DNA from 4 places in the Martelella mangrovi genome. Region 2 is predicted to be linked to each of the others. Evidence: riboswitches for the same ligand, from Rfam matches in the RefSeq annotation. Region 2 holds a riboswitch; each other region holds the start of a gene.
The links. Region 2 has a riboswitch for thiamine pyrophosphate ahead of thiE (thiamine phosphate synthase). Riboswitches for the same ligand answer to the same signal wherever they lie in the genome.
Positions count from the first base shown of each region.

Region 1 (7,068 bases), on a different contig from region 2:
ACAAGGCGATGATCTGCAATCGCCTCCACCTCGTCCGGCTCATGCGAGACGATCATCACGGTATTGCCGGTTTCTGCATGCAGTTCAAGCAGAAGTGTACCCATTTCCCCGCGCATTTCGGGATCGAGTGCGGCAAAGGGCTCATCCAGCAGCAAGATCGGGCGATTGCGCACCAGTGCCCGGGCAAAGGCCGCCCGCTGGCGCTCACCGCCGGAAAGCGAGGCGGGCATGCGTTTTTCAAAACCCGCAAGGCCGACGCGCGCGAGGGCTTCGCTGATTCGCCGCCGGCCGTTTTCGTCGAGCCTGAGGCCCGGATCCACACCGAGCCCGGTATTGGTGAAGATATCGAGATGGGCGAAAAGATTGTTTTCCTGAAACACGACCGTGACCGGACGGTTTGCCACATGAAGATCGTTCATCACCTGCCCGCCGATCAGCACGCGGCCGCTGTCGGGTTTTTCGAAGCCGGCAATCAGGTTCAAAAGCGTGGTTTTGCCGGAGCCGGAACGGCCGGTTACCGCCGTCACGCTGCCGCCGGCAATCGTGCCGTTGAACAGGAAATCCTTGCCGCCGAGCTTCAGCGCTGCGTCTTCCAGGGTGATGCCGGGGGCTTTTGACACATCGGCGCCTTTCTCAGTTTTTCGCCGCCGGCGCGCGGGTGCCGGCAATCATCAGGACAAGGCAGAGCGCGCCAAGGATCAGCGCCAGCCCGTTGGCATCCTCCGTGCGATAGCTGCCAAGGCGGCTGTAGAGCAACCAGGGCAGGGTGGTGAGCTGATCGCCGCCGAAAAGGGCAACCGCGCCCAGATCGCCGAGCGACAATGCCATGGCGAAGGACAGCGCCGTCAGCGTCGGTTTTCTCAGGCCCGGCCAGTCGACGATCCGCAATCGGGCGAGGCCGACAAGGCCGAGGCTGGCCGAAAGCCGGGCGGTGCGGGCACGGTGGACGGCAACAGCCGGCCGGAGCACGCGCAGCACGAAGGGCAGGGCCATCAGCGCATTGATGCCGGCGACGATTGCGGGTGCGGCGGCATCGGTCAACCCGAACGGGCGCAGCAGCAGGAACCAGCCGGTGCCAAGCACGATCGGCGGCACCAGCAGCACCAGCGACCCCATGGCCGACATCAATCCGGCAAGGCCGCGTTCAAGCGTGCCGGGCGCGCGCAGCGTTTCGATTGCGCCGGTGGCGGCGATGAAGGAAAGCGCCAGGGCGAGCGAAACCAGAGCCGCCGAAAACGCAATGGCGAGACTGGTGGCCGTGGCCCTGAGAAAGGCGGGTTCGCGCAACAGCCCGGGCAGGTCTGCGCCCGCGCCCTTCACCACGATCATCGCCAACGGCAGGGCGAGCCAGACCAGAAACACTGCAATCAGCCCGGCATCGATGCCGCGCGAAAGGCGGTGGTCGCCGTCGGGGCGCCGGCTGACATCGCTGCTGGCACTGGCGCCCGGGTCTTTCGCCTTCGGAAAAAGGGCAAGGGCGGCAAGCACCAGTGCCGTAACCGCGATCTGCATGCCGGAAAGGGCGACGGCGCGTGCGGGATTGAAATCGAAGCGAAGCGCCTGATAGATCGCGACCTCGATCGTGGTCGCCGCCGGCCCGCCGCCCAATATCAGCACCAGCGTGAAAGAGGTGGCACACAGCATGAAGACCAGCCCGGCAACGCCCGGGATCAGCGGCGCGATCACCGGCCATTCGATGAAGCGGAAGATGCTGCGTTGCGGCATCGACAGCATTGCGGCGGTCTTGAAATATTCCTGCGGCACGCGCTCGATGCCTGCCAGAAACAGGCGGGCGGCCAGCGGCAGGTTGAAATAGACATGGGCAATCAGAATGCCCTGCAGGCCGTAAATCTGCAGCGGGCGGCCAAAGTCTGCAAAAGCCAGCGCATCGTTGAACAGGCCCTGCCGTCCCCATATGCCGATAATGCCGAGCGCACCGATCAGCACCGGCAGCCCGAGCGGCACGGCCATCAGCCGGACAATCCATATCCGGCCGAAAAAATGCGGCCGCCGCGCCATGGCACGGGCAACGGGAATGGCAAGCGCCACGGACAGCACGGTGGACAGGAAGGCCTGATAGAGCGTGAAACGCAGAATGCGCCAGACATAGGGCTCGTTCATGACCGAGGCCGCATCGCCAATCCGCCCGAAACCGGAAAGGGCGGCCACCGCCACGGCAATGAAGCCGATAACGCCCGCAAGGGACATGATGCCGGCGGAAAGGCTCCGGCGAAACTCTGCCGTGGTCAGATACAAGGTCGTCGTCCCGGAACGCTCACCGCGCGCTCATCGCGTTCAGCCATTCGTCGATCCAGGCCTGCCGGTTTTCGGCCACGACATCCGGAGCGAATTGCAGCGTCCTGTCCGGTGTGACGGCATTCTGGAAGGCATCCGGTAACGGCTCGGAGGTTGCAGCGGCCGGCATCATCCAGTTGTGGGTCGGGATTGCATCCTGAAAGCCGGGCGTAAGCATGAATGCGAGGAAGGATCTGGCCAGCGCCGGATCGTCCGCCATCGCCGTCATGCCGGCCACCTCGATCTGGATATAGAGCCCGTCTTCAAAGTCTGCGGCCTTGTAGCGGTCGGTTTCCTCGGCAATCTGGTGATAGGCCGGCGAGGTGGTGTAGGAAAGCACCATCGGCGCCTCGCCACTGGTGAACAGGCCGTAGGCTTCCGACCATCCAGGCGCAACCGTCAGAATGCGGTCCGAAAGCGCTTCCCACTTTGCCGCCGCGTCGTCGCCATAGACGGATTTCATCCACAGCAGCATGCCAAGGCCCGGCGTTGATGTGCGCGGGTCCTCGATCACGATCTTTTCGTCAGCCGGTCCGTTGACCAGTGCGTCAAGCGTGGTCGGCGGAGATGCGATGCTCTCGCTGTCGTAGACGATGTCGAAATAGCCGTAGTCGAAGGGGACGAAAATGTCGTCTTCAAACCCGCCGGGGATGTCGAGATTGTCGGTGGAGACGCCGGAAGCGGCAAAAAGCCCTGTCTCCTTTGCCTCGTGGATCAGATTGTTGTCGAGGCCGAGCACGATGTCGGCGGGGCTTGAACGGCCCTCGAGCTTCAGCCGGTTGAGCAGGGCAACGCCGTCTTCCGCGCCGACGAATTTGACGGTGCAGCCGCATTCGGCCTCGAAGGCCTGCTTGACCAGCGGGCCCGGGCCCCATTCGGTGTTGAAGCTTTCATAGGTGTAGACGGTCAGCACCTTGCCGTCTTCAGCCAGCGCGCCGCCTGCAGCCAGCAGCGCCAGCGCTGCAATCGAAATCGAAAGATGATGGCCGGGCATGACGCCTCCTTCGTGGTGTCTCAATCAACATGGGAAAAGGGCGTCGGACCGTTCACGCGTCTAATCCCTCCGCCGGTGTTAACCGGATCAGGTTCCTCGGGTTGGTTCTTCACCTCTCAGCGGACGACGTCGAAGCCGCGTTCCGCACCCCGTTAGAGCTTTTCAACACCTATCGCGGGCTTCCGTGGAATTCAAGGCCGGACGGATTTGAAAATACACGTGAAAGTGACTAGGTAAGAGGCGCATCCGGTATTCCGGATGTACCCGCCAGTCGTCATGCAGGAAAGTGTGTCGGCTCATCCTCTGGGGCGCTTTCCGGTCGAAGGCCGGAGCCTCAGGAAAAAGAAACGGCGCCTGGGCCCGAGGTCGGTTTGTGCCGATGCTGTGCCGATGCGCTCAGTGTTCAAAGGAAGGAGCACACCAATGACAGAAGCCAAGAGCGGGGACACCGTTCGTATTCACTATACAGGAACCCTCAATGACGGTTCGACCTTCGATTCTTCCGAAGGCCGTCAGCCGCTTGAGTTTACCGTCGGTGCCGGCCAGATCATTCCGGGGCTCGATCGCGAGATCGCCGGTATGAATGTCGGTGACAGCCGCCAGGTGCAGGTGCCGTCGGAAGAGGCCTATGGGCCGCATGATCCGCAGAAGGTTCAGGTCGTGCCGAAGTCGGCCATGCCGGCTGAGGTTGAAGTGGAACCGGGCATGCAGCTTCAGGCGCGCACGCCCACCGGTGAAACCGTACCGCTGGTCGTGACCAAGGTCGAGGAAGAGCAGGTAACCGTGGATGCCAACCATCCGCTTGCCGGGCAGGATCTGAATTTCGCCGTCGAGCTCGTTGAAATCGTCAACGCGGCTTGAAAAGAAAGCATATTTTGTTGGCGCAGCCATTCCGACAGCTCGACAGTGAGTTTGTAGATATTGCGGCGCGAAAAAGGCGTATTGCCATGATCTTGCCATTCTTTGGTTGAATGGCTGCCCTAAAAAAGGGGCTGGAATGCTGTATGGCGTCCCAGCCCCTTTTGATGCCCGGCTCTCCGGGTTGACCCTGTTTGCGACCGGATGGATATCGATGTCTGTTTTTTGCGTCAGTGTGGAACCGAAACGGGATTACGCCGTTTCCGAAGTGTCTGCGCTTACCGTCGAGACGGTTTTCGCGCGATCTTGCCCGAGAGCGAATACATTCAAAAAACGCAATTCCGGCGCCGGTTTTGGTGCAATGCAACATTTTCGGCCTCCCCTTTTCAACCGACGGGAATTTGAATGAAGAGACGAGTTTTTCTGGCGCAAACGGCCGCGGGAGCGCTGGCTTTCTCCGGTTTGGGAAGCAAGGCATTTGCTCAAGGCGCCGCGGTGGAACCCGGCAAGGTACCGGATCAGAATGCGGAAGTGGAAGCGCAGGCGCCGGCCCCCGATGCGTTTACCTTCGATACGCTGACAGCCCGGATGAAGGAAAAGGCGGCGCAGCCCTATGAGGCCCCGCCGCAGGATGTTGGCGAACCCTTCAATTCGCTCCACTATGATGATTACCGGGCAATCCGCTACGATCCCAACAAGGCGATCTGGCGGGACCAGTCGAATTTCCAGCTTCAGGCCTTTTCGCTCGGCTGGCTGTTCAAGACGCCGGTGGAGATTTACGAAGTCGCCAATGGTGATGCCGAAAAGCTGGTGTTTTCCGTCGACGACTTCATCTATCGCTCGCCGCTCGATATCGCGCAGTTCAGGGATGCTGAATTTCCCGGCGTTGCCGGTTTCCGCATCAACTATCCGCTGAACCGGCCCGATGTTTCCGACGAGCTGATTTCCTTCCTGGGCTCTTCCTATTTCCGTGCGCTCGGCCAGGGCAATCTTTACGGATTGTCGGCCCGCGGTCTGGCGGTCAACACCGCCACGGACCAGGGCGAGGAGTTTCCGCGGTTTTCGGCGTTCTACATCGTTCGCCCCGTTGCGGAAGGCGAAAAGATCACCGTTTTTGCCGCGCTCGACGGTCCGAGCGTCACCGGCGCCTACCGGTTCGTGATCACGCCCGGCAAGAATACGCGCATGGATGTGACGGCGCGATTGTTTTTCCGGAACGATATCGCCCGTCTCGGCGTTGCACCTATGACTTCGATGTTCCTGTTCGGGCCGGCCAACCATCATGCGTTTGACGACTATCGGGAACGTGTTCACGACAGCGAAGGGCTGAAGATCGTGCGTGCCGATGGTACAGAGTTGTGGCGCAACCTGCAGAACGCGAAGAAGCTTGCGAATTCCTTCTTCACCGAAACCGATCCGCGCGCCTTCGGGCTTTACCAGCGCCATCGGGAATTCGAGGATTATCAGGACGCCGAAGCCCATTACGAACGTCGGCCCTCGCTCCTCGTCGAGCCGCTCGGCACCTGGGGCAAGGGTTCGATCTCGCTGGTCGAAATTCCGACCGACAAGGAAGTCAACGACAATGTCGTGTGCTTCTGGCAGCCGGAAGCCCCGGCCAAAGCCGGAGAATCGGCTGAATATTCGTACCGCCTGACATGGGGTGCGATCGAGGAAGATCAGGCGCGGCTTGCGCGCGTGGTCGACATCAGAAGCGGTGAAGGCGGCGTCTCGGGCGCACAGGCTGACGATGATGTCCGCAAGATCGTGGTCGACTTTGCCGGCGGCCCGCTGGCAGATTTTGGCGCGGGGTCGGAACTTAAAGAGCGGCTCCACGTTACAAATGGCGAGATTGTTCATTCGACGGTTTCAGCAATCATGGGCGAAGACGTCTGGCGGCTTGCAATTGATGTACGTCCGGCAGGCGACGCGCCGGTCGAACTGCTCGCTGCTCTGACCGACGGCAACCGCGATTTGAGTGAAGTATGGCTTTATCAATGGAGAAAAGGCGATGACCAACCAGACTGACGGAAACAAGGATTTTACCCGGTTTCTCCCGGCGACAGCCCCGCTGCCAATGCCGGACCAGTTGATCGAACGCCCCCGCCATCAGGGTCTGATTGCAACGATACTGTCACCGGTGTCTGTCCTGCAGCGTCCGCGCGCCGTTCGTTTCTGGTCCAGAGGGTAATTCCGGTCGATAAAAGCCAGCACGGTCTTTTGGTGCCGGCGTCAATTTCAGGGAAGTATGATGCTGGCTCTCAGGCGAACCATTTCCATTCTGTTTGCGATCTTCGTGGCGGTGCTCGCCTCGCGGCTGGCTATGGACGTGTTTTTCGCAGATGGCGTGGACTGGGTCGATTTTGTGCGGATTGCGCTTTGCGCAGCCACGGCCGCCTGGATCGCCTGGGGCGCGTCGCTGGCGCTTGGCGGGCTGATTGGCGCACGGATCAAGACCCCGCCGCGCTCGCAGCTTTCCGACAGCGGCCGCGCGGCGCGCACCGCGATCCTGATCCCGGTTTACAACGAGGATCCGCGCGCGACCTTTTCCTCCGCCGCCGCGATGGCCGAAAGTCTGCAAAAGACCGGTCATGCCGAACTGTTCGATATTGCGATCCTGTCGGATACCCGCGATCCAGACGTTGCGGCGCAGGAGGAAGAATGGTTCCTGCGGCTGCATGCCGAGGTGCCTGCGCCGATTGAGGTGTTCTACCGCCGCCGCACGGACAATTCCGGCAAGAAAGCCGGCAATATCGGCGATTTCGTCCGCCGCCACGGCGGGCGCTACCCTTACATGCTGATCCTCGATGCCGACAGCTTGATGGACGGCGAAACCATCGTCGAGATGCTGCGGCGCATGGAAGCCGAACCGAGACTTGGCCTGTTGCAGACGCTGCCGAAGATCGTTGCCGCGCGGTCGTGGT
Region 1 is NZ_JBEPLY010000001.1:283,512-290,579, forward strand. Features, by position in the region: gene ABID12_RS01375 (thiamine ABC transporter ATP-binding protein) at 1-620, opposite strand, end outside; gene thiP (thiamine/thiamine pyrophosphate ABC transporter permease) at 634-2,256, opposite strand; gene thiB (thiamine ABC transporter substrate binding subunit) at 2,276-3,289, opposite strand; TPP riboswitch at 3,337-3,451, opposite strand; gene ABID12_RS01390 (FKBP-type peptidyl-prolyl cis-trans isomerase) at 3,713-4,150, shown strand; gene ABID12_RS01395 (OpgD/OpgG family glucan biosynthesis protein) at 4,553-6,172, shown strand; gene ABID12_RS01400 (hypothetical protein) at 6,156-6,335, shown strand; gene mdoH (glucans biosynthesis glucosyltransferase MdoH) at 6,396-7,068, shown strand, end outside.
Region 1: another riboswitch for thiamine pyrophosphate. It lies ahead of thiB (thiamine ABC transporter substrate binding subunit); the one in region 2 lies ahead of thiE (thiamine phosphate synthase).

Region 2 (7,068 bases):
AAATTCTGTCCCAGCAACGTCGCGCTTGAATGGTCGACATTGCTGAGGTGGGTATAGTTGTTGAGATTGGTCAGGTGCCAGTCGAAACGCGGGCTGTTGGTCATCACGCCCAGCGGATTGTCGAAGATATGGCGTTCGCCGTCGAAGAATTCGATGACGATGGATGCGCCGCTCCGGTCATGAACCGTGTAGTGGAACGGCGGCACAACACCGCCGAGGGCCGCCAGCGGATCGACCAGAACCGTCTGTTTTTCAAGCGCTTCCCTGACTTCCGCTACGGTGGAAAACTGTGCCAGCATCCATGCGCCGAGATCGATTGCCGACAGCACCGGCACATCATCGGCTTGTGTGTCATCGGGGCCATGCGTGTCGGCGAAGGCAAGCAGGGAGAAATTCAGCCCGGCCTCGTTCAGGCCTTCCACCACTTTCAGGTCCTCGACGCTGCCATTGGGCACCACGACGCCGAAAATGTCGTAGCGGCTCTCATAGGTCAGCGGTGCATGATTGCCGGCCTTTGACGAAAGCTGTGTGCCGCTGGGCAGGAACGCCGCCAGATAAGGCAGTTCCACCGGCAGCTCCAGTGTGCGTCCTGCGTAAACGGAGCCGGAAAGATCTGTGTAGAGCAGGGACGTGCACATGGATTACCTCGTTATCTATTGGCGCATTGGCGAGAGAGTATTGCGGGGTTTTCGCCGGCGCAAGGTCTGAGACTTTTGAAGATCATTTCTGACCTCTGCCTGTCAGGTGTTTGCGACCGTTTCGATCCGTTCCATGCCGCCGACGGCCGGGGCAAAATCGGCCCAGACGTTCCTGGCGCCCGCCCGCCAGGCGTCCATGTCCTCGGGCTGGAACACGATGCCGCCATTTTCGTGCGCGGTTTGCATGGCTGCGGTTTCGTCTTCCACAATCAGTGCATTGAAATAGAGCGCGGCCTCGGCTGAAATCGCCTCCAGAACGGCTTGAGCCTCGGGGTCGAGCCCGTCCCAGAACCCTTGAGAAAAATAGATCACGCCGGACGCGCGGATATGCCCGGTTTCGGTCAGGCACGGCACGACCTCGTAGAGCTTGAACCCGGCATAGGCGGATTTGGTCAGGTCCATGGCATCCGCAACCCCGGTGGCCAGCGCGTTATAGGTTTCGGTAATCGGAATGCCGACGGGAACCGCGCCAAACGCGCTCCACAACCCGGTATGAAGCGGACTGTTGATCACCCTGATCGTGACGCCTTCAAGCCCTTCCGGCCGGGTTACCGGCGTTTTCGTCAGAAGATGGCGGGCGCCGTAGTCGATAAAGCCGCCGACGATGAAGCGCTCATCGGCAAGCGCGCCTTTCAGTTCCGCGCCCACGGGGCCTGCAACCACGCGGCCAAGGTGTTCGGGACTGCGAAACAGGAACGGCAGGTCGAGGATCTGCAATTGCGGCACCCATGACGACAGCGCCGAAACGGTCGAAAGGCTTGCTTGCACGGAACCAAGGCGGATGCTGTCGGCGACCTGTTTTTCCCCGCCCAGCGCGCCATTGGCGACGATGTTGAAGCGAAAACGCCCGGGCAGCCGTTCCTCGGCCTTTTCGGCGATATAGCGCCAGATCCTGGTTTCCGGCTTGTCCTCTCCGAGCAATGAGGCCACGGTCACCGTGGTCTGCGCCAGGGCCGGGCGGGCGATATACGGGGCCGAAAGCGCGGTCAGCGTAGCGGCTTTCAGGAAATGGCGACGGGTGAGGGGCTGCATGACGTTTCCTCTCAGATCAACAGGGTGCAGGTGCAAAGAATGGCGATTGCCGCAAGAAGTGCGGCGAGATAGGGCAGCACCGCGCGAAAAAGCGCGGCCGGGGGAACCTCCGTCACGCCGGCCACCACCAGAACCAGCATGCCGACCGGTGGCGTCAGGCCGCCGATCATCAGCGTGGTGACGATGATCACGCCGAAGGCAATCGGGTCGATGCCCGAGCCGGTGGCAAGCGGCAGCAGAAGGGGGCCGAGAAGCAGGATCGCCGCGCCGATATCGAGAACCAGCCCGGCGCCAAGCAGAACGATGACGGAAAAGGCCAGAACCGCGGCCGGAGAACCGCCGAAAGCGGCAACGGTTGAGGCGATCATGCCGGATACGCCGTCGACGGCCAGCTGAAAGGCAAACGGCCCGGCCGAACCGATGAGAAGGCCGATGGCCGCAGCTTCGGTCGCGGTCTGTCGGAAAACCGAAAAAAGCGCTGTCCGGCGCGTTTTCGAAAAAGCCGCAAGTGCAAGTGTATAGATGGCCGCAAGGGCTGCCGCCTCGGTGGTGGTGACGATGCCGATGCGGATGCCGGCAACCACGATGACGCCGAGCCCGAAGGCGGGGACCGCTGCAAGCAGGGATCGCCGGCGTTCGCCCCTAGCCACCGGTCTGCTGCCGGGCAGATTGCGGGTCGTGAGGTAAATGGCGATGGAGAGAGCCGCCGCCATCACCAGCCCCGCAAACAGCCCGCCGAGAAGCAGCGCGCCCACCGAAAGATCGGTGGCGGCCGCCAGAATCAGGAAGGCGATTGACGGCGGGATGATGTTGTCGAGCACCGACGAGGCGGCAATGATTGCGCCGGAGCGGGCCGGCGGATAGCCATGGCGCACGAGTTCCGGGTGAAAGGTGGTGGCGGAAAACACGGCATTGGCGACCGAAGAGCCGGAGGCTCCGGAAAACAGCGTGCCGGTGGCCAGCACCGTCTGGGCCAGCCCGCCGCGCCGGTGGCCGACCAGTGAGGCGGCGAAGGCCACAAGGTGCCTTGCCGCGCCCGAGGCGGAAAGGGCTGCCCCCGTCAGCAGGAAGAACGGAATGGCGAGCAACAGAAAGTGGGACATGCCGGAAACGGTCGTGGTGACGATGGTTTCCGTTCCAAGATTGCCGCCGAAGGGAATGGCGATCATCGCCGCCGCGATGAAGGCGTGGGCAAGCGGTGCGGCGGCGGCAAGGCCGACTGCTGCCGCAAGCGCGATCGCAATGCTTGCAGGCAGGGCGGTTGTGACGGTGACGTGCAGGCAGGCGTAATAGACTGCGGATGCAAGGGTCGCCGATGCCGCAAGCGGCAGAACCTGCCGTTCGCCGATGCGGCGAAGAACGAGAATGATCGCGAGAAGACCGCCGCCTGCGCCGGTCACCGCAAAACGCACCCATTCGGGAAGGCCGAGTGCCGGCGATGTGCCGCCGATGAGGTTCACGACGCGCGTGCTGCCGAAAATCAGCACAAGAGCCGCCAGCAGGCTGAACGCATCGGCAATGATGCCGGCCAGTTTTTTGGCAGACGGGCCGAAAGGCAGGTCAAGCCGCATGGCAAGCGGCCCGGACAGCGCAAGCGGCGCGGCAAGGGCAATCAGCGCCACATTCAGCCAGATGCCGAGATCTTCCGTTCCGATAACGCCGGTGTGAAACAGATAGCGCAGAACCACGCTGGTCAGCACCACAGCGAGCATCACCGCCAGCACGGCCGCGGCGACCATCGCGAGTGCCGTTTCCAGCCGCGTGGCAAGCTGTGCTGCCCGGGCGTGCAGCGTGCCGGGCTTTTCCGTCATTGTGCCGGGGGTGCGATGGCCGTGTCTACGCTGCGGCGAAGTTCACGGGTTGCGGCTGCAACGTCGGGTGCGTGGAAAATTGCGGAAATCACCGCAATGCCGTCGGCCCCTTCGGCCATCAGCCGTGGCACGTCTTCAAGCTTGATACCGGCAATCGCGCCAACCGGCAGGTCGGGCCGCGCCCGTTTGAGGCCGCGGCGCAGCGCACGAAAGCCGTTGAGGCCCACCGGAGGATCCATATTGATCTTGGAAAGCGTCTGGAAAACACCGCCGATACAGGCGTAATCGACCGGTGCGGCTGCCGCCCTGGCGCCGTCGGAGGCGTTCTTGACCGTGAGCCCGATAATGGCGTCCGGGCCAAGCAGCTTCCGGGCGATCTCCGCCGGCATGTCGTCGCTGCCCAGATGCACCCCGTCGGCCTCGGCCGCAAGGGCCACGTCGACCCGGTCATTGACGACGAAGGGCACACCGGTGGGCGCGAGCGCCGCGCGGATTTGAACGGCGCGTTCGACCATCTGACGGGTTTTGGCGAATTTGTCGCGATACTGGATCAGCGTTGCGCCGTTTTCGGCGGCAAGCCGCGCCAACTCCGCCAGCGGCGCGGCCTCAACCAGACCGGCATCGACAATGGCGTTCAGGCGATAGTCGACCGTTCTCATGGCCGTGCCCCGGCAAGAGTTCCCGGCGAGCAGATGTTACGAATGTCCAACGGCATAGAAAGCGCTCCACGATCATACGAAGACCGGGCAGCGGCGCGGGCGCGAAAACAGGGAACGCAACCATTTTCCGTTCCTACGCCGGTATGACCCGGATCAGGTTCAAGGGTCCGGCGCATTGCCATCTCAGCATCGGATGATGCTCCCCTCGGAATTTCCGTGATTCTGTCGGGCTTTGCGCCCCCTGTCAACAGGCTTCAGACGGCGCCGAATGCGGCTTGCCGGAAACCGGACAGGTCTGTGAGCACGGTGTCGGCGCCTGCGCTCTGAAGCCGTTCGGCATGAAGCGGCCTTACGCCCTCAAGGTGGCCGCCACCGACAAAGCCGACGCAGCGCATCCCGGCGCGGCCGGCGGCAATGACGCCGGCAATCGAGTCTTCAAGCACGACACAGTCGCCGGCCTGCGCGCCGCTCTGTTCGGCGGCGTACAGAAAAACGTCGGGCGCGGGCTTGCCGTGTTCGACCGATTCCGCACTGAAAGCGCGGCCGCGGAAACGGTCGGCAAAGCCGATACAGTCAAGCGCCACTCCCAGCCGTTTGTAGGAGCCGCCGGACGCGATGCAGTAGCCGATGCCGGCCGCATCGAGACTGTCGAGCATGTCCGCGGCACCCGTCATCGGCTGAAGTTCGCGGGCGTAGCGGTCAAACAGCCGCGCATACCAGTCCTTCTGAAACGCGGGCTCAACCGGCTTGCCCGTGCTGTTTTCGACAAAGGCGGTGATCTGTTTGATCGAGGCGCCGAGAAACTTCTCGACCAGCGTATCCCAGTCGACCGTTATCCCGTATTCTTCAAGCGAGGTCTGGAGTTCGGCGAGCGCGATGATTTCGCTGTTGGCGAGCACACCGTCGAAATCGAAAATAACTGTTTTGTTCATGAGGTCCTGGCCAGAATGCGTTCGGCGGTGATGTCGTCGGTCACAAGCGTGGTAACGAGCCCGCGGCGGATGGCGGCGATGATGACGTCGACCTTGTGTGTACCGGCTGCGGCAAGCACCCGTTCGGGAACCTTTTCAAGCGCATCAAGCCGGATGCCGACGGCACAGTCGTTGATGAAGTGGTCGACCTCCCGGCCGTTGTGATCGATAAAATGGCCGACGATATCGCCCACAGCACCTTTTTCGGAAAGGGTCGCCGGTGTGACACTGGACGGCAGTCCGGTGTTCATCAGAACGGACCTGTCGGACAGATCGCCGGCAACCAGAACGGCGAGATCGAGGGTTTTCAGCTTTTCCAGATGCTCGCTGAAAACGGCATCGGAGAGAAACTCCTCCCTGTCTGTGCCGGGCGAGAGGTAGACCGGGGCGGCAAACAGCGAATATCGGGCGCCCAGCCGGTCGGCAAAACCAGAGGCGATCCCGAACGTGTTGAACGATGCGCCCTGCGATGTGCCGCCGATCATCGATATGATTTCGATCTCCGGCAATTGCATGCGCGGCAGATGGGTCATCGCATTTGTCAGCGTCATGCCCCAGGACACCCCGATCCGCTGCCAGCGCGCCTCGCGCAATCCTTTTGCCAGGTAGTTGGCAAGGGCGACCCCTGCGGGGCGCTGATAGTCGTGATTGTCCGCATTGGCCGGCGCCACGATGGCGTCGGCAAGGCCGAAACGGGTCTTCAGGTCTTCCTGCAGGCGCAGGCGCATGACATGTGGCGACTGGATATCGACCCGCACCAGCCCGTCGGCGCGCGCACTTCTGATGGCCTGGTTCACGCGCAGCCGGGTGACCCCCATCAGTGCCGCCACTTCGGACTGGGTCATTTCATTGATGAAATAATGCCAGCAGACCTCGACCAGAAACGCCTCGGTTTCCACACTCGTTTCACTTGCCACCAGGCGCATCCCGTCGCGCGTTTCATACCTGTCCGTCATATGAACCGTTTTCATCTGAAATGCAAATTTGACATTTGTAAATTTACATTTATGTTTTTATTGAAACAAATGTAAATGGCGTGTAATACGCTTTTGTCACGGGGTGTTCCGGCGGGTATCAACCGTTCTGACGCCTTTGCAAGGAGTATGTGTTGTGTCGGAGGAGGTCAAAATAGCATGAAGGCGCTGGTACTGGAGGAAAAGGGTCGACTGAACCTCAGGGAGATCGATCTGCAACAGACACTCGGTCCCGACGATGTCAGCATCCGCGTGCACACCGTCGGCATTTGCGGATCGGATGTGCATTACTATACCCACGGCAAGATTGGCCCCTTCGTGGTCGATGCGCCGATGGTGCTCGGCCATGAGGCCTCCGGCACGGTGGCCGCAGTAGGCGCCAATGTTGGCCACCTGAAACCCGGCGACCGGGTCTGCATGGAGCCCGGCATTCCCGATCCGAATTCGAAGGCGGCAAAGCTCGGCATCTACAATGTCGATCCGGCTGTCCGTTTCTGGGCAACGCCGCCGGTGCACGGATGCCTCGCGCCGGAGGTCGTTCACCCGGCGGCCTACACCTTCAAACTGCCCGATCACGTCACCTTTGCCGAAGGCGCGATGGTCGAGCCCTTCGCCATCGGCATGCAGGCGGCGATGCGGGCTGGCATCAAGCCCGGCGATGTCGCGGTCGTCACCGGCGCCGGCCCGATCGGCATGATGACCGCGCTTGCCGCCCATGCCGGCGGTTGCTCCAGGGTCATCATTGCCGATTTCAGCCAGCCCAAGCTTGATATCATCGGGCGCTATGACGGCATCGAGACCGTTCATCTCGGCGAGACATCGATGGCCGAAGCGGTCGCGCAAAAGACCGGCGGCTGGGGTGCGGATATCGTGTTCGAATGCTCCGGTGCGCCATCGGCCATTCTCGGCGTTTCCGGTCTTGT
Region 2 is NZ_JBEPLY010000004.1:258,950-266,017, reverse strand. Features, by position in the region: gene ABID12_RS08065 (linear amide C-N hydrolase) at 1-638, opposite strand, end outside; gene ABID12_RS08060 (TRAP transporter substrate-binding protein) at 741-1,730, opposite strand; gene ABID12_RS08055 (TRAP transporter large permease subunit) at 1,742-3,541, opposite strand; gene thiE (thiamine phosphate synthase) at 3,538-4,200, opposite strand; TPP riboswitch at 4,314-4,416, opposite strand; gene ABID12_RS08045 (HAD family hydrolase) at 4,455-5,132, opposite strand; gene ABID12_RS08040 (sugar-binding transcriptional regulator) at 5,129-6,088, opposite strand; gene ABID12_RS08035 (NAD(P)-dependent alcohol dehydrogenase) at 6,305-7,068, shown strand, end outside.

Region 3 (7,068 bases), on a different contig from region 2:
GCCGGCGCGGTTTCCTGCGCGCGCCGCCTCGATCCCTGCATTGAGCCCGGCGACGGCCGCATCCGCCGCCGCTTTCATGTAATCCGGCGGCGTGCCGAAAAAGACGGTGCGCGACAGCGGCGCATGGTAGCGGCGATAACAGCCCGCCTGTTCGATAAACGTCGCCTCGCCCATACGGAAGTCATCGGCGTTCCAGGTCAGGTGCGGGGCAGAGGCGTCGCGGCCCGATGGCAGAAGCGGCATAATGGCGGGGTAATCGCCCCAGGCGTCGTCGGCTCCTTCGATTGCGGTTTTCATCAGTTCGCCGACAAAACGGTTCTTTTTCATGCCCGGTTCGGCGATATCCATGGCATGCGACATCACCCTGTCGGAAATCTTCGCCGCCTTGCGCATGAAGGCGATCTCCTCATCCGACTTGACCACGCGCTGCCAGTCGACGAGACCCGAACCGTCCTTGATCGTCGCATCGGGAAGGCCCTCGACCAGCGCCTTGTGCCCGGCCGCGGAATAGTAATAGGCGGTCATCTCCACGCCGATGCGGTTCCGGCCATGGCCGAGGTCCCTGATCTTGTCGGCAAGATCGTCCATCGGGTGGCAATCGGCAGCCTGCACAAACCGGTCGGCGTAATAGAGGATATGATCCTCATCGATGTAGGATGTGCGCCGCGCGCCGTTGGCATCCATCAGCCGGCCCCACCAGAACGGCATGCCCTCCCGCGTCACCAGCACGGCCTGATCGACATAAAACGACCAGCCGTCATAACCGGTCAGCCAGTTCATGCCGGCGGGTGCCGTGACGACCAGCACATCAATGCCCCAGGCGTCCATCGCCTTTCGGGTCAATGCCAGGCGGCGGTCATATTCGGATCGGGAGAAAGGCAGCGCTGGCATGGTTCCCTCGTTTTATTTGTGCACAACCTGTCAGGAGCAGGTCGCCGTGAATGAATTCCGGTTTTGAACGCATCGCCTTTCCGCCCATCTCGGCGTCATCCTCGGGCTTGACCCGAGGATCTAATCACCTCTCCCTGCGAGAGGAGGTGCGTTTCCTTGTGCCCTGCACTTCCAGCGCGTTCCATCCGCCAACGCCGCTCGCGACATAAGTGGCTGGATCCTCGGGTCAAGCCCGAGGATGACGCAGAAAGAGAGGGGAGGGTTCGCGATATTCACGTGCAGGATGTTCCGCTTTGCATTCCCATTGAGAGTTGTATACAACATTGTTTTAATATCGCGCGCAAGCCCCTTCCAACCCAACGAGGACAATGATGCTCACAAACGACCAGCTCGACCGTTTCGACCGCGAGAATTTCTTCCACCCCTCGACCCATCTCGCCCAGCATGCGCGCGGCGAAAGCGCCAGCCGCATCGTCAAGACGGGCAAGGGCGTGTTCATCGAGGATCGTGACGGCAAGAAGCTGCTCGACGCATTCGGCGGGCTTTACTGCGTCAATGTCGGCTATGGCCGCGAAAGCATCATCGAGGCGATTGCCGATCAGGCGCGGGAACTCGCCTATTACCACGCCTATGCCGGCCACAGCACGGAAGCGGCGATCAATCTGGCAAAGATGGTGATGGACCGCGCGCCGGAGCATATGTCCAAGGTCTATTTCGGCCTGTCGGGGTCGGATGCCAACGAGACCAATATCAAGCTCGTCTGGTACTACAATAACATCCTCGGCCGGCCCGAGAAGAAGAAGATTATCTCGCGCTGGCGCGGCTATCACGGCTCCGGGCTGATGACCGGTTCGCTGACCGGCCTCCCCGGCTTCCAGAAGAAATTCGACCTGCCGCTGGAAAAGGTGTTCCACACCACCGCGCCCTATTATTTCCGCCGCAAGGACCTGGCGATGAGCGAGTCCGATTTCGTGGCCTATTGCGTTGCGGAACTCGAACACCGCATCGAGCGCGAGGGTGCAGATACCATCGCCGCCTTCATCGGCGAGCCGGTTTTAGGCACCGGCGGCCTTGTCCCGCCGCCGGAAGGCTATTGGGAAGCGATCTCCGCCGTTCTGGAAAAACACGACATCCTGCTGATTGCCGATGAGGTGGTTACCGGTTTCGGCCGTCTCGGCTCGATGTTCGGCTCGGCGCATTTCAACCTGAAGCCCGATCTCATCACCATCGCCAAGGGGCTGACCTCGGCCTATGCGCCGCTTTCCGGCAGCATCGTTTCGGAGAAGATGTGGAAGGTGCTGGAACAGGGCACCGATGAAAACGGCCCGATCGGCCATGGCTGGACCTATTCCGCGCACCCGATCGGTGCGGCGGCGGGCGTCGCCAATCTGAAGCTGATCGACGAACTGGGTCTGGTGAAGAATGCCGGCGAGACCGGTGCCTATTTCCGCGCCGCCATGCAGGATGCGCTGGGCGAGCACGCCCATGTCGGCGATGTGCGCGGCGAAGGCATGCTGCTGGCCGTGGAGTTCGTGAAGGACCGCGAGACCCGCACCTTCTTCGATCCGGAAGAAAAGATCGGCTACAAGCTGGCCGCAGCCCTGCTGTCGGAAGGTGTGATTGCCCGCGCCATGCCGGAAGGCGACATTCTGGGCTATGCCCCGCCGCTGTGCCTGACGCGCGAAGAAGCCGACCAGATCGTCGCTGCGACGAAGAAAGCGGTGACGACGGTTCTCGGCTGACAAGGGTTTGGAAAGGCTTGCCCCCGGCGCATCCGGGGGCAAGCATATTCAGTGATGACCGATGACGTGCTGCACAAGGCGCAGCACCAGATGCAGTGCCAGAAACATGGCACCGAAAAGCAGGATGACATGGGCAAGCGGGGTCAGCAGACTGCCCTCGATATCGCCCGCAACATCGCGATAGTGATAAAGGCCGAAGCGTATGGTCAAGGTGGCAAGGCCGATCACCACCAGCACAAGGCCGGCTAGTTTCATGTTCCGATCTCCCTGAGGCGCTCGAGCGTTTACGAGATCGGTCTCTTTGGGGCAGCAGGACGCCGCCCGTCTTTCAAAATGCACAAAAGACCGAAACGCGAAAGACGGCCACCGGCCGCCTTTCGGTATTTTCGTATCTTCTATCGTGCTTTTGTGGCGATTTAAGGCCAGCGTCACTATTGCCCCGCAAGCGAAACCGAAATTTCCGAAACCGCGGGCGCTTCCTCGATCAAGCCGTTTGCCGCCATGAACGCGCCGAAGCGCTGGTAGCGACCGGCATCGAAGGCCGCCGGGCTCTTGGCAAAGCGAGCGACGGTATCGGCAAAGGCTGCACGGTTCAGCTCGTCGTCAAGATCGGGATAGGCCTCGGCGAACAGGCTCCAGGCCTCGTCCGGGTGATTGGTGATGAAGATCGTTGCTTTCTCGACGGCATCGAGAAAACGCGGCAGACGGTCATCATCGAGCAGTTCGCTGCGGGTCACATAGATCAGCTCGTCATAGACCGGAACGCCGTTTTCTTCCGGAAAAAAGGCTCGTCCCTCCTCGCCTTCGATGGCCATCTGGGTCAGCTCGAAATTGCGGAACGCGCCGATCGTGGCATCCACCTGGCCGGAAAGAAGCGACTGGGTGAGCGCGAAATTGACATTGACAAGGGTGATGTCATCCCGCGACAGGCCGGTGCTTTCAAGCATGGCGGAGACGACCGCCTCCTCGATCCCGGCGACGGAAAAGCCGATTTTCTTGCCTTTCAGATCGGAAAGCGACTGCACCGGACCATCCGCCATCACCGTCAACGTATTGAGGGGTGTGGACACCAGCGTGCCGAAACGCTTGATGTCGATGCCTGCGGCATGGTCGAGATAGAGGTTCGGCTGGTAGTGAACGCCGATATCGGCGCGCCCGGCGGCAACCATGCGCGGCACCATGGATGGATCGGCCGGCGGCACCAGTGTCACATCCAGTTTTTCATCTTCGAAATAGCCCTGCTGCTGGGCGACCACCAGCGGCGCATGGTCCGGGTTCACATACCATTCGAGAATGACATCGAGCTTGTCATTGGCAGCGGCCATGCCGGGCAACAATGTCAGCGCGGCAATCAGGGTCAGTTTCTTGAGCATTCATTCCTCCTTGTCAGGACAGTCCGGCCGCTCATGCCTGTGGCGACCAGCGGGTGAAAAAGGGAGCGGCGAGATCCACCGCCTTTCGAAACAGAACGGCTTCCAGCGCCAGGATCAGCATGGCCGCAAACACGGTCTCGCCCTGCATGCGGGCATTGGCCTGCACCATGACGAAGCCGAGACCGCCGGCAGCGCCAACCCATTCGCCGACGACCGCGCCCAGCGGCGCAAGCGGTGCGGCAATGCGCAGGCCGGAGAAAAGCTGCGGCATGGCCAGCGGAAGCCGGATGAGAAAGAGGAGTTGCCAGTGGCCTGCGCCATCGAGATGCGCGGCCTTGACGATGGCGCTGTCGGTGCGGGCAAGGCCGTCGGCAAAATTGGAGGCGACCGGAAAGAACACGATGATCGTCGTCATCACCACCTTGGACGCGATGCCGAAGCCGAACCAGAGCACCAGCATGGGCGCGATGACGAACACGGGAAAGGATTGCAGCACCACCAGCGCCGGCCAGACCAGCCGGCCGAAACGGGGAAAGCCGGCAAGCAGAAAGGCCGCACCGGCGCCGAACAGCGCACCGGCGGCAAAGCCTGCGATGATCTCACGCAGCGTGACCAGCGCTTCGGCAAACAGATAGGCGTGTCCGCTCCACAGCCTGACCGCGACGGAAAGCGGGGCGGGCAGGATATAGCGCGGCAGCGCAAACACCATGACCACCGCCTGCCAGAGCAGGATCAGGGCGCAAACCACCAGACAAAATCGGAAAACCGCATAAAGGCTCTGCTTCAACACCCCTCTCCCCGGCACAGCCGGGCAGCGGACGTAACAAAACAGGCTGATATTCTGGGCGTGTCGCTCAACACCAAACTCCGTTCCTACGCCGGCATGACCCGGATCAGGTTCAAGGGTTCGGCAAACGCCATCTCAGCATCTTCCACGAAGATCGCACCCCTCGGATGGGCATATCTATGACCACGTCGGCAGGCCCGGTCAAGGGGTGTCGACAAATGCTTCGGCGACAGGAATTCAACCGAATTGAGTTAATTACGTGTATTACATCCTAAAGTTGCCCTAAAGATTGGCGAAAAGCAAAACTTTCAGCTACCGTTCACAAAAACAGACTAAGGGTTCGGTGAAGGAAGAAAGCTGAACGGCGTGCCGGAACCCCGGCAACGCCTGTGGAATGCGGAGGAAACCAATGCTTATCGCCATCGTTATCGTGGCGGCACTGTTCGGCATGCTCTTCGGTTTTGACCAGGGCGTGATCTCCGGCGCATTGCCGTTCATCAAACAGGATTTCACCATCACGCCCTTCATGGAAGGGGTGATCACATCCGCCGTTCCGCTCGGCGCGGTTGGCGGCACGATCGTCGCCATGGTCACCACCGATCGCTACGGGCGAAAGCCGATGCTGATCCTCGGCGCCGTGATCTTTCTGGTCGGCTCGCTGATTTCGGCGCTCGCCTTCAACCAGTACATCCTGACGCTGGCCCGCCTTCTGATCGGCGTCGGCATCGGCGCATCGGCCATGACGGCCCCGATGTTTCTGGCGGAAGTGGCGCCGGCGCGCATTCGTGGCACTATCGTCTCCGCCTTCCAGTTGATGATCACCATCGGCATCATGGTCTCCTACATGTCGGATGCAGCCTTCGGTGGTTCCGGCGACTGGCGCTGGATGATCGGCGTCGGCGTGTTCCCGTCGATCATTGCCCTTGTTGGCATTCTGCTTTCGCCGGAGACCCCGCGCTGGCTGACGCTGAATTCCAATGCCGACAAGGCCCGCGACATCATCGCCAGGCTGCAGCCGGAATCCTCCGACGCAGAGATTGACGGGATCATCGCCGAAATCAAGGAAAGCGCCAGGGACGAGGAAGCAAAGCCATCCTGGAGCACATTCCTGAAAAAGGGCATTCTGCCGATTACCAGTTTCGCGATGATCGTGTTCGTGCTTCAGCAGCTCTCCGGCATCAATGCTATCATTTATTACGCCCCGGAGATTTTCAAGAACGCCGGCTTTTCCGGCACTACGACCGATCTTCTGGCAACTGTCGGCATCGGCGTGGTCAATGTCGCGCTGACGGTCGTCGCCATGTATCTCGTTGAATCCATGGGACGGCGCAAATTGCTGATCATGGGCTTTATCGGAACCTCGGCCGCCATGGCGCTGGTGACGGTTGCAACCATGATCAACATCGCCGCGACGCCCTATCTGGCAATGATCGGGATCTTCGCCTTCATCGCGTTCTTTGCCGTCAGCCTCGGCCCGTTGCCCTGGCTTTACATGGCGGAGCTGTTTCCGCTCAGACTACGCCCGCGCGGCATGGCGCTGCCCTCTGTCGCCAACTGGTTCTTCAACTTCGTCGTCGCCCTGCTGTTCCCCGAGCTTCTGGCAGGCATCGGCATTGTCGGGACCTTCGCGATCTTCACCGGTTTCTGCGTGATCGGCATTTTCTATGCCATCGCGGTAGCGCCGGAGACCAAGGGCGTCACGCTGGAGGAAATCGAGCAACGCACCGTTGCAGCAGGCTGATCTGCCCGCACCGCATGATGATCGACGGCCCGCCGCGAGCGGGCCGTTTTGCGTGAGACCGCCAAAATGCCTAAGACTAATGGCTGCATTGCCGCCAATGGACAATTGACGCCTACTGGAACAAAACGGCGGTGGCATTAAGCGGGAGGAGATGTCATGCACGAGCATACGGTGCGCACCCACAAATCATCGGAAAACCTGAAACGCGAAGACCAGCTGGCCTGGAAGATCGCCACTGTTGCGGCCGATCCCGTAGCGCTTGATGACGATGTGGTGGAGATGATCGGCAACCGGATCATCGACAATGCCGCCGTGGCCGCCGCCTCCATCGCCCGCCGCCCGGCGATCAGCGCAAGGGCGCAGGCAACCGCTCATCCGTTTATCCCCGGCGCAACGATCTTCGGTCTTGCCGCCGACACCCGGTTTTCGCCGGAATGGGCGGCCTGGGCCAATGGCGTGGCGGTGCGCGAGCTTGATTATCACGACACGTTTCTGGCCGCCGACTATTCCCACCCCGGCGACAATATCCCGCCG
Region 3 is NZ_JBEPLY010000006.1:13,135-20,202, reverse strand. Features, by position in the region: gene ABID12_RS10275 (M24 family metallopeptidase) at 1-891, opposite strand, end outside; gene ABID12_RS10270 (aspartate aminotransferase family protein) at 1,263-2,633, shown strand; gene ABID12_RS10265 (hypothetical protein) at 2,682-2,888, opposite strand; gene ABID12_RS10260 (ABC transporter substrate-binding protein) at 3,065-4,006, opposite strand; gene ABID12_RS10255 (ABC transporter permease) at 4,038-4,793, opposite strand; TPP riboswitch at 4,860-4,967, opposite strand; gene ABID12_RS10250 (sugar porter family MFS transporter) at 5,203-6,534, shown strand; gene ABID12_RS10245 (MmgE/PrpD family protein) at 6,691-7,068, shown strand, end outside.
Region 3: another riboswitch for thiamine pyrophosphate. It lies ahead of ABID12_RS10255 (ABC transporter permease); the one in region 2 lies ahead of thiE (thiamine phosphate synthase).

Region 4 (7,068 bases), on a different contig from region 2:
GAGAGGAGCTAGAATGTCGTTGGAAAGCTGGGTTGCCTATCTGATCGCCTGCGTGGTGCTGACCGTCATCCCCGGCCCGAGCGTCATGCTCGTGATCGGGCAATCGCTGACAAGGGGCAGGGCGGCCGCCATGATGGGAGTCCTCGGCACTGTCGTCGGCTCCATTGCGCTTCTCGGCCTGTCATTTGCCGGTGTCGGTGCCGTTCTTGCGGCGTCGGCCCTGCTGTTTCAACTCGTCAAATGGGCCGGTGTCTTCTATCTGGCATGGCTGGGCATTGAGCAGATCAGGGCGGCGCGCGGGGAAGGGGCGGTCGTCGATCTGGCCCCGGAGCAGGACACCGCAGCCGCTTGGAGCTGTTTTCGTGCAGGCGCGCTCACCGCCGTTTTGAACCCCAAATCCATTGTCTTCTACATGGCGTTTCTCGCGCAGTTCATCGCGCCGGAGGGCAATCTTGCGCTTCAGCTTGCCTTGCTGACCCTGACCTCTAGCCTTGTCGTGGTGGTGGTCCTGGGGTGTTATGCGCTTGTCGCGGCCCGGATACGCACGCTTCTTGGCAGCCGCGCTGTGCGGAGGCGGGCAGGCTATGCCGGTGGCGGGTTCATGATCGGCGGCAGTGCCTTCATGGCGGTAACGCGATAGACGGCAAACGCGCAATCAGAAGAAGGGCAGTGGTCCGGGAAAACGGCCGACCGGCACCCAGTGTGTTGCAAGGCCGCCGCCTTTGCGCCAGTGGTGCAGAAGAAAGGCCGGCGGCTCGACGAAGGAAGCCGGTGATGCATCCTCCTCCAGTCTGAGAGCGATGGCTGTCGTGGTGCTCGGCGCCGTCATCAGCTGGCGACCGCCGAACCCGATCTGCATGAAGCGGTGAATGTGACCGCACAACACGCGCTCCACATTGTCATGCCGGGCGACCAGTGCCGCCAGTCGGTCGCCGCCGAAACATTTGTAGGTATCGATGAAGCCCATGCCGCTGTCCACGGGCGGCTGGTGCATCAAGAGCATTGTCGGCTGATCCGGGCGTTCGGCCAGTCTCTGCTCCAGCCATGCGAGTGACGCCTCAGTGATCTCGCCATAGTGCTGCCCGGGGACCGTCACATCGAAACCGATCACCCTGACGGGCCATTGCGCATGGGTGTCGAAATGCAGCGGCCCTTCATCGGGAAGCCGAACAAGGTCATGAAGACAACGGCGGAAGGTTTCGCGATCGTCATGGTTTCCGGGGATGACGAAGACGGGCTGGCCAAGGCGTTGCAGGGCGGTTCGCACCGTCTCGTATTCGGCTTCCGTGCCGCCATCGACAAGGTCGCCGCCGATAATCACCAGATCGGGCGCCGGGCGCAGTGCCAGAAGCGTATCGAGCGCGAGATCGAACATGGCGTTCGAATCGACCAGTCCCTGATAAAGCTCGCCTTTGGCGCGAAGGTGGGGATCGGAGAGGTGGGCGATCAGCATGGTTTCATCCTCAGGGTTTTCCGGCGGGCACGGTATGGGGCAGTCGCAGAGTGGCGCGCAGCGACAGGTAGATCAAGAGCCGGGCAGGCCGGCACGTGCCTCGAACGCCCGGATAACGGCGATCATGTCGTCCTCCGGGTTCCCCAAAACTTCCGTTTCCGCATAAAGCGCCACACACGCCTCCATCAGCGGAAAGGCGGTGCCTGCCGAACGCGCCGCGTCAGCCACCAGCCGGCTGTTTTTCAGGACATCGGAAATTGCGGCCTGACGGGTGAAATCGCGGTGGCGGAGCTTGTCGATCTTGACCTTCGAGACGTCGCTCGCCATCGGTCCGGCATTCAGGATTTCGGCAAACCGGTCCATGTCGAGCCCGTGCCGCGCCGCGAAGTGCCCGGCTTCCGCTAGCCCCGTGACCATGGTGATCAGGAAGGTGTTGACCGCAAGCTTCATCTGCAGCGCCGCAGGAACCGCGCCGCACTCGAAGACTTGCTTGCAAACCGGTGCGAGAAGGCTGTGCAGACATTTCAGATCTTCCGGCGCGCCCGCGAGCATGCCGACAAGCTGTCCGGCTTCTGCCGGTTTGCGCGAGCCGGAGACCGGTGCTTCCACATAGCGGCCGCCTGCTGCCGCGATTTCGTCAGAGAGTGTTCGGGAATACTCCGCCGAGACGGTGCCCATCGAGACGATGCAATGGCCGCCGACCCGTTCGGCGAAGCGGTCCGTTCCACGCCCGAGGACGGCATCTGTGGCGTGCTCGTTTTCGAGCATCAGAAGCACGGTTTCGCATCGGGAGAACAAGTCGTCTGCCGTTGGCGCAACGGCGGCGCCGGCCTTTTCCAGAGGCATGCAGCGTTCCGGCGTCCGGTTCCAGACGATAACCGGCATGCCGGCTTGAACGAGGTTCAGCGCCATGGGCGTTCCCATCGTGCCGAGGCCGATGAAACCTGTCGGTCTGCTTTGCGGTGCGGGCGCGTTCTGATTGGGCATGCGCGCAAGCGTAAGGCCGATTATCCAATCCGAAAAACGAAATTTATAAAAGTCATACATTTGAAAATCAGGTATGTGGCGTTTTTCGCAGCAGGCGTTGACAAGCTCGCGCATCCGGCGCAATTTTGGCGCGCTCACCCGGGGGGTCCCGACAAGGGGCTGAGATACTGTTGGCTTATGCAGCGCAGTGACCCGATGAACCTGATCCAGTTCACACTGGCGTAGGGATGGTGCATCGGCTGCGCGGGATAAGGCCCGCTGTTCCTTTCAGGCGCAATATGCGCGGCCTCCTCCATTCAACGTCGAACTGGGTCTCCAACGCCAAGAGCTATGGAGGCTCCGACCGATGAAAGATATTTCTCCGACCGTCACCACAGGCCCGCTGCCGGCATCCCGCCGCGTCTGGCACAAGGGCATGCTGCATCCCGAGATCCGCATCCCCATGCGCGAGATCGATGTGCACCCGAGCGCCGGCGAACCGCCTGTCACGGTCTATGACAGTTCCGGGCCGTACACCGACCCGCGGGCCGATATCGCCATCGAAAGCGGCCTGCCGCGCCTGCGCGAGGGCTGGTTGGCCGCGCGTGGCGACACGCATGCCTATGATGGACGCCATGTGAAGCCGGAGGATAACGGCTTTGCCGAGGGCAAGCGGCTGGTGCCGGAATTTCCCGTGCGCCATCAGCCGCGCCGGGCAAGGGATGGCAAGGCCGTGACCCAGATGGCCTATGCCCGCGCCGGCATCGTGACGCCTGAAATGGAGTTTGTCGCCATCCGCGAAAATCTCGGGCGAAAGGCGGCGAAACAGGCGTTGATGCGCGATGGCGAGAGTTTTGGCGCCGAAATCCCCGATTTCATCACGCCGGAATTTGTCCGCGACGAGGTGGCGAAGGGCAGGGCAATCATCCCCGCCAATATCAACCATCCCGAGGCCGAGCCGATGGCGATCGGGCGGAGTTTTCTGGTGAAGATCAATGCCAATATCGGCAATTCCGCGGTGACCTCATCCATGGCCGAGGAAGCGGAAAAGATGGTCTGGGCCACGCGCTGGGGCGCCGATACGGTTATGGACCTGTCCACCGGCCGCAATATCCACAATATCCGCGACTGGATCATCCGCAATTCGCCGGTTCCGATCGGCACCGTGCCGCTTTATCAGGCGCTGGAAAAGGTCGGCGGCATTGCCGAGGACCTGTCATGGGAGGTGTTTCGCGACACGCTGATCGAGCAGGCCGAGCAGGGGGTGGACTATTTCACTATCCACGCAGGTGTACGGCTGCACATGATCCCGATGACGGTGGGCCGGGTGACCGGCATCGTTTCGCGCGGCGGCTCGATCATGGCCAAATGGTGCCTTCATCATCATCGCGAGAGCTTCCTCTACGAGCATTTTGACGAGATCTGCGATATCGCCCGCGCCTATGACGTGTCGTTCTCGCTCGGCGATGGCCTGCGCCCCGGCTCGATTGCCGATGCCAATGACGAGGCGCAATTCGCCGAGCTGGAAACACTGGGCGAACTGACCCAGATCGCCTGGGCGAAAGACTGCCAGGTGATGATCGAGGGCCCCGGCCATGTGCCGATGCACAAGATCAAGGCGAACATGGACAAGCAGCTTGCCACCTGCGGTGAGGCGCCGTTCTACACGCTCGGGCCGCTGACCACGGATATCGCGCCGGGTTACGATCACATCACCTCCGGTATCGGCGCGGCGATGATCGGCTGGTTCGGCACGGCGATGCTCTGCTATGTGACGCCGAAGGAACATCTCGGCCTGCCCGACCGCGATGACGTCAAGACCGGGGTGATCACCTACAAGATCGCCGCCCACGCGGCCGATCTCGCCAAGGGGCATCCGGCCGCCCGCATCCGGGACGATGCACTGTCGCGCGCGCGCTTCGAATTCCGCTGGGAGGACCAGTTCAACCTGTCGCTCGATCCGGAAACCGCACGTTCCATGCATGACGAGACCCTGCCGAAGGAGGCGCACAAGGTCGCGCATTTCTGTTCAATGTGCGGGCCGAAATTCTGCTCGATGCGCATCTCGCACGATATCCGCGCCGAGGCCCAGAAAGAGGGCATGGCGAAGATGGCGGAAAAATTCCGCGAGGGCGGGGCGCTTTACCTTCCGCTTGAAAGCGAAGAGGAGGCTTGAGCCATCTCGAAGCAGTTGCCGGGGAATGACTTATGCAGGTTCGGCGTGCGGCTCTGTGTCAGCCGTTGGCGTCACCTTGCTCAGCGTTTCCCGGCGCAGCACCTCGGCCAGCCGGTCGGCAATGCCTGAAATGTTCGGCGCACGCAGGAGGCGCAGTTCGATTGACGGCAGTTGCGGCAGACCAAAATCCTGCCCCACGCTGATGATATCCGCGGGCCTGCCGTGATCCGTGCGCACCGCGATGCCCAGACCCGACCGCAGCGCTGACCAGACGGCCGGGAGGCTTGGCGTCGTCAGTGCGGCGCGCCAGCGCGTCCGGCTGTCATCCAAAGCCGCCAGAGCGGCCTGCCGGAACAGGCAGGGATGGCTGAACAGCACGAGCGGAACAGGATCGCGCGACAGCGTCGCCATGACATCCTCCGTTGCCAGCCAGCGCATCGGCAGCCGGCACAGCGTTTCGCCCTCGGCGGGGCTGTCGGCGCGGAAGAAGGCGATGGCGGCATCCAGACGACCTGCGCGCACTTCCTCCGCCAGGTTATGGTTTTCGCCCGCCCGGATATCGACATGCACATTGTCGCAATTCTGCCGGAACGCCCGGAGCGTTGCGGGCATCACATCGTCGAAGAAATCCTGCGGCAGACCCAGCCGGACAGAGGCCGTCGTGGCGGCGGCGCCAACCGATAACGCGGCTTCATCGTTGAGGGCGATGATCCGGCGCGCATAGGCGATAAAGGCCTCGCCCGCCTCGGTCGGCACAAGGCCGCGGCCGTTGCGCCTGAAAAGCACGGTCCCTGTCTGCTGCTCCAGCTTCTTCAGATGCATGCTGACGGCCGACTGGGAGCGTCCAAGCTGCACCGCCGCACGCGCGAAACTGCCAAGGTCGGTTCCCACCACGATGGTTCTGAGCGCGTCCATATCAAAAGTCGTCAACATTTCCGAATTTCGCAATCGAGTTCTATGATGTATTCGATATTGAAAAGTTTATGCAGGAAATGCCTCGGGATCAAGACGGTGCTTTGCCGGGCGTCTCTGGACCTTTCGTGCGGCCGCGATTATCTATGATCCATGCCGAACACCAAATCAGAACCTGTCGCCACACGGATCAGTCGCGAACTGGCCGGTCGCATTATCTCCGGCGAGATTGCGGCGGGGACCCGTTTGCGCCAGGACCAGATTGCCGAGACCTTCAAGGCCAGCCATGTTCCGGTGCGCGAGGCTTTTCGGCGGCTGGAAGCGCAGGGGCTGGTCGAAAGCGAGCCGCGCCGCGGGGTGCGGGTTGCCGCTTTCAGCCTCGATGATCTGCGCGAAGTGGCGCAGATGCGTTCCGTGCTCGAGGTGCTGGCTTTGCGCAACGCCGCGCCGCATCTGACCACCTCCATTCTGGATGAAGCCGAAGAGGCGACGCGGGCAGGGGACCACGCACGCGATGTTCAGGTGTGGGAAGAAGCGAACCGCCGGTTTCACAGGCTGATCCTGACGCCATGCGGCATGCCGCGTCTGCTGCGGACCATCGACGATCTTCATGCGGCCAGCGCGCGCTTTTTGTTCTCCGGCTGGCGTGCGGAATGGGAGACGCCGACCGATCGCGATCATCGCGCGATCCTCTCGGCGCTGCGTGCGGGCCATATCGACACGGCCGCGGCCCTGCTTGCCCGGCACGTGACCTGGATCGGACAAAACCCGATCTGAAGCACTGCGGTCCAGAGCGCATCATCTGCCCCATTCAAGACAGACTCGCGATTGCATCCGCATCGCGCAGCCCCTTCTGCGCGGCGTTCTTGCAATGATGACGAAAGTCAGAAACAATATTAGAGATAATGAGTCGAAATTATCTATAATTTTTTGAAGGAGACTTTCATGCCCATGTCGAGCGCCGGTGCCACCGGAAAACAATCCGTCATGATCGACCTGCAGAACCGTCCGCTTGCCTGGAAAATCGGGGCTGTGTTTGTCGGTACGCTGTTTCTCGCGCTGTCCTCCTATATCGAAGTCCCGATGGTACCCGTTCCGGTGACCTTGCAGACCTTCGCCGTGGCCCTCGTCGGCGCGCTTTACGGCTGGCGGCTCGGTGGCGTCACGATCACGGCGTGGCTTGTTGAAGGGGCCCTGGGGCTGCCGGTTCTGGCCGGCGGGGCTGCCGGCATCCATCACTTCATCGGGCCGACGGGCGGATATCTGTTTGCCTTCCCGATTGCGGGCATGGTCATGGGCTTTCTGGCCGAGCGCGGATGGAACGGGCAGCGGATGGTGCTCGCCTTTGCCGGCATGCTTGCCAGCAATATCCTGTGCCTGGTGCTCGGGGCCGCATGGCTGGCTGTGCTTGTCGGCGCCGAACAGGCGATCATGCTGGGCGTGGTTCCGTTTCTTCTCGGCGCAGTCCTGAAATCCGCACTCGGGGCTGCTGTTTTGAAACTGGTTTCGGGCCGGACGGCGCGCCTTCCCGGATGACGGTAAGGCTGCGTCCGCATCATCT
Region 4 is NZ_JBEPLY010000002.1:435,187-442,254, reverse strand. Features, by position in the region: gene ABID12_RS04360 (DMT family transporter) at 1-12, shown strand, start outside; gene ABID12_RS04355 (LysE family translocator) at 14-640, shown strand; gene ABID12_RS04350 (phosphodiesterase) at 656-1,453, opposite strand; gene ABID12_RS04345 (NAD(P)-dependent oxidoreductase) at 1,526-2,440, opposite strand; TPP riboswitch at 2,570-2,686, shown strand; gene thiC (phosphomethylpyrimidine synthase ThiC) at 2,787-4,595, shown strand; gene ABID12_RS04335 (LysR substrate-binding domain-containing protein) at 4,626-5,528, opposite strand; gene ABID12_RS04330 (GntR family transcriptional regulator) at 5,661-6,284, shown strand; gene ABID12_RS04325 (biotin transporter BioY) at 6,453-7,043, shown strand; gene ABID12_RS04320 (DUF1284 domain-containing protein) at 7,040-7,068, shown strand, end outside.
Region 4: another riboswitch for thiamine pyrophosphate. It lies ahead of thiC (phosphomethylpyrimidine synthase ThiC); the one in region 2 lies ahead of thiE (thiamine phosphate synthase).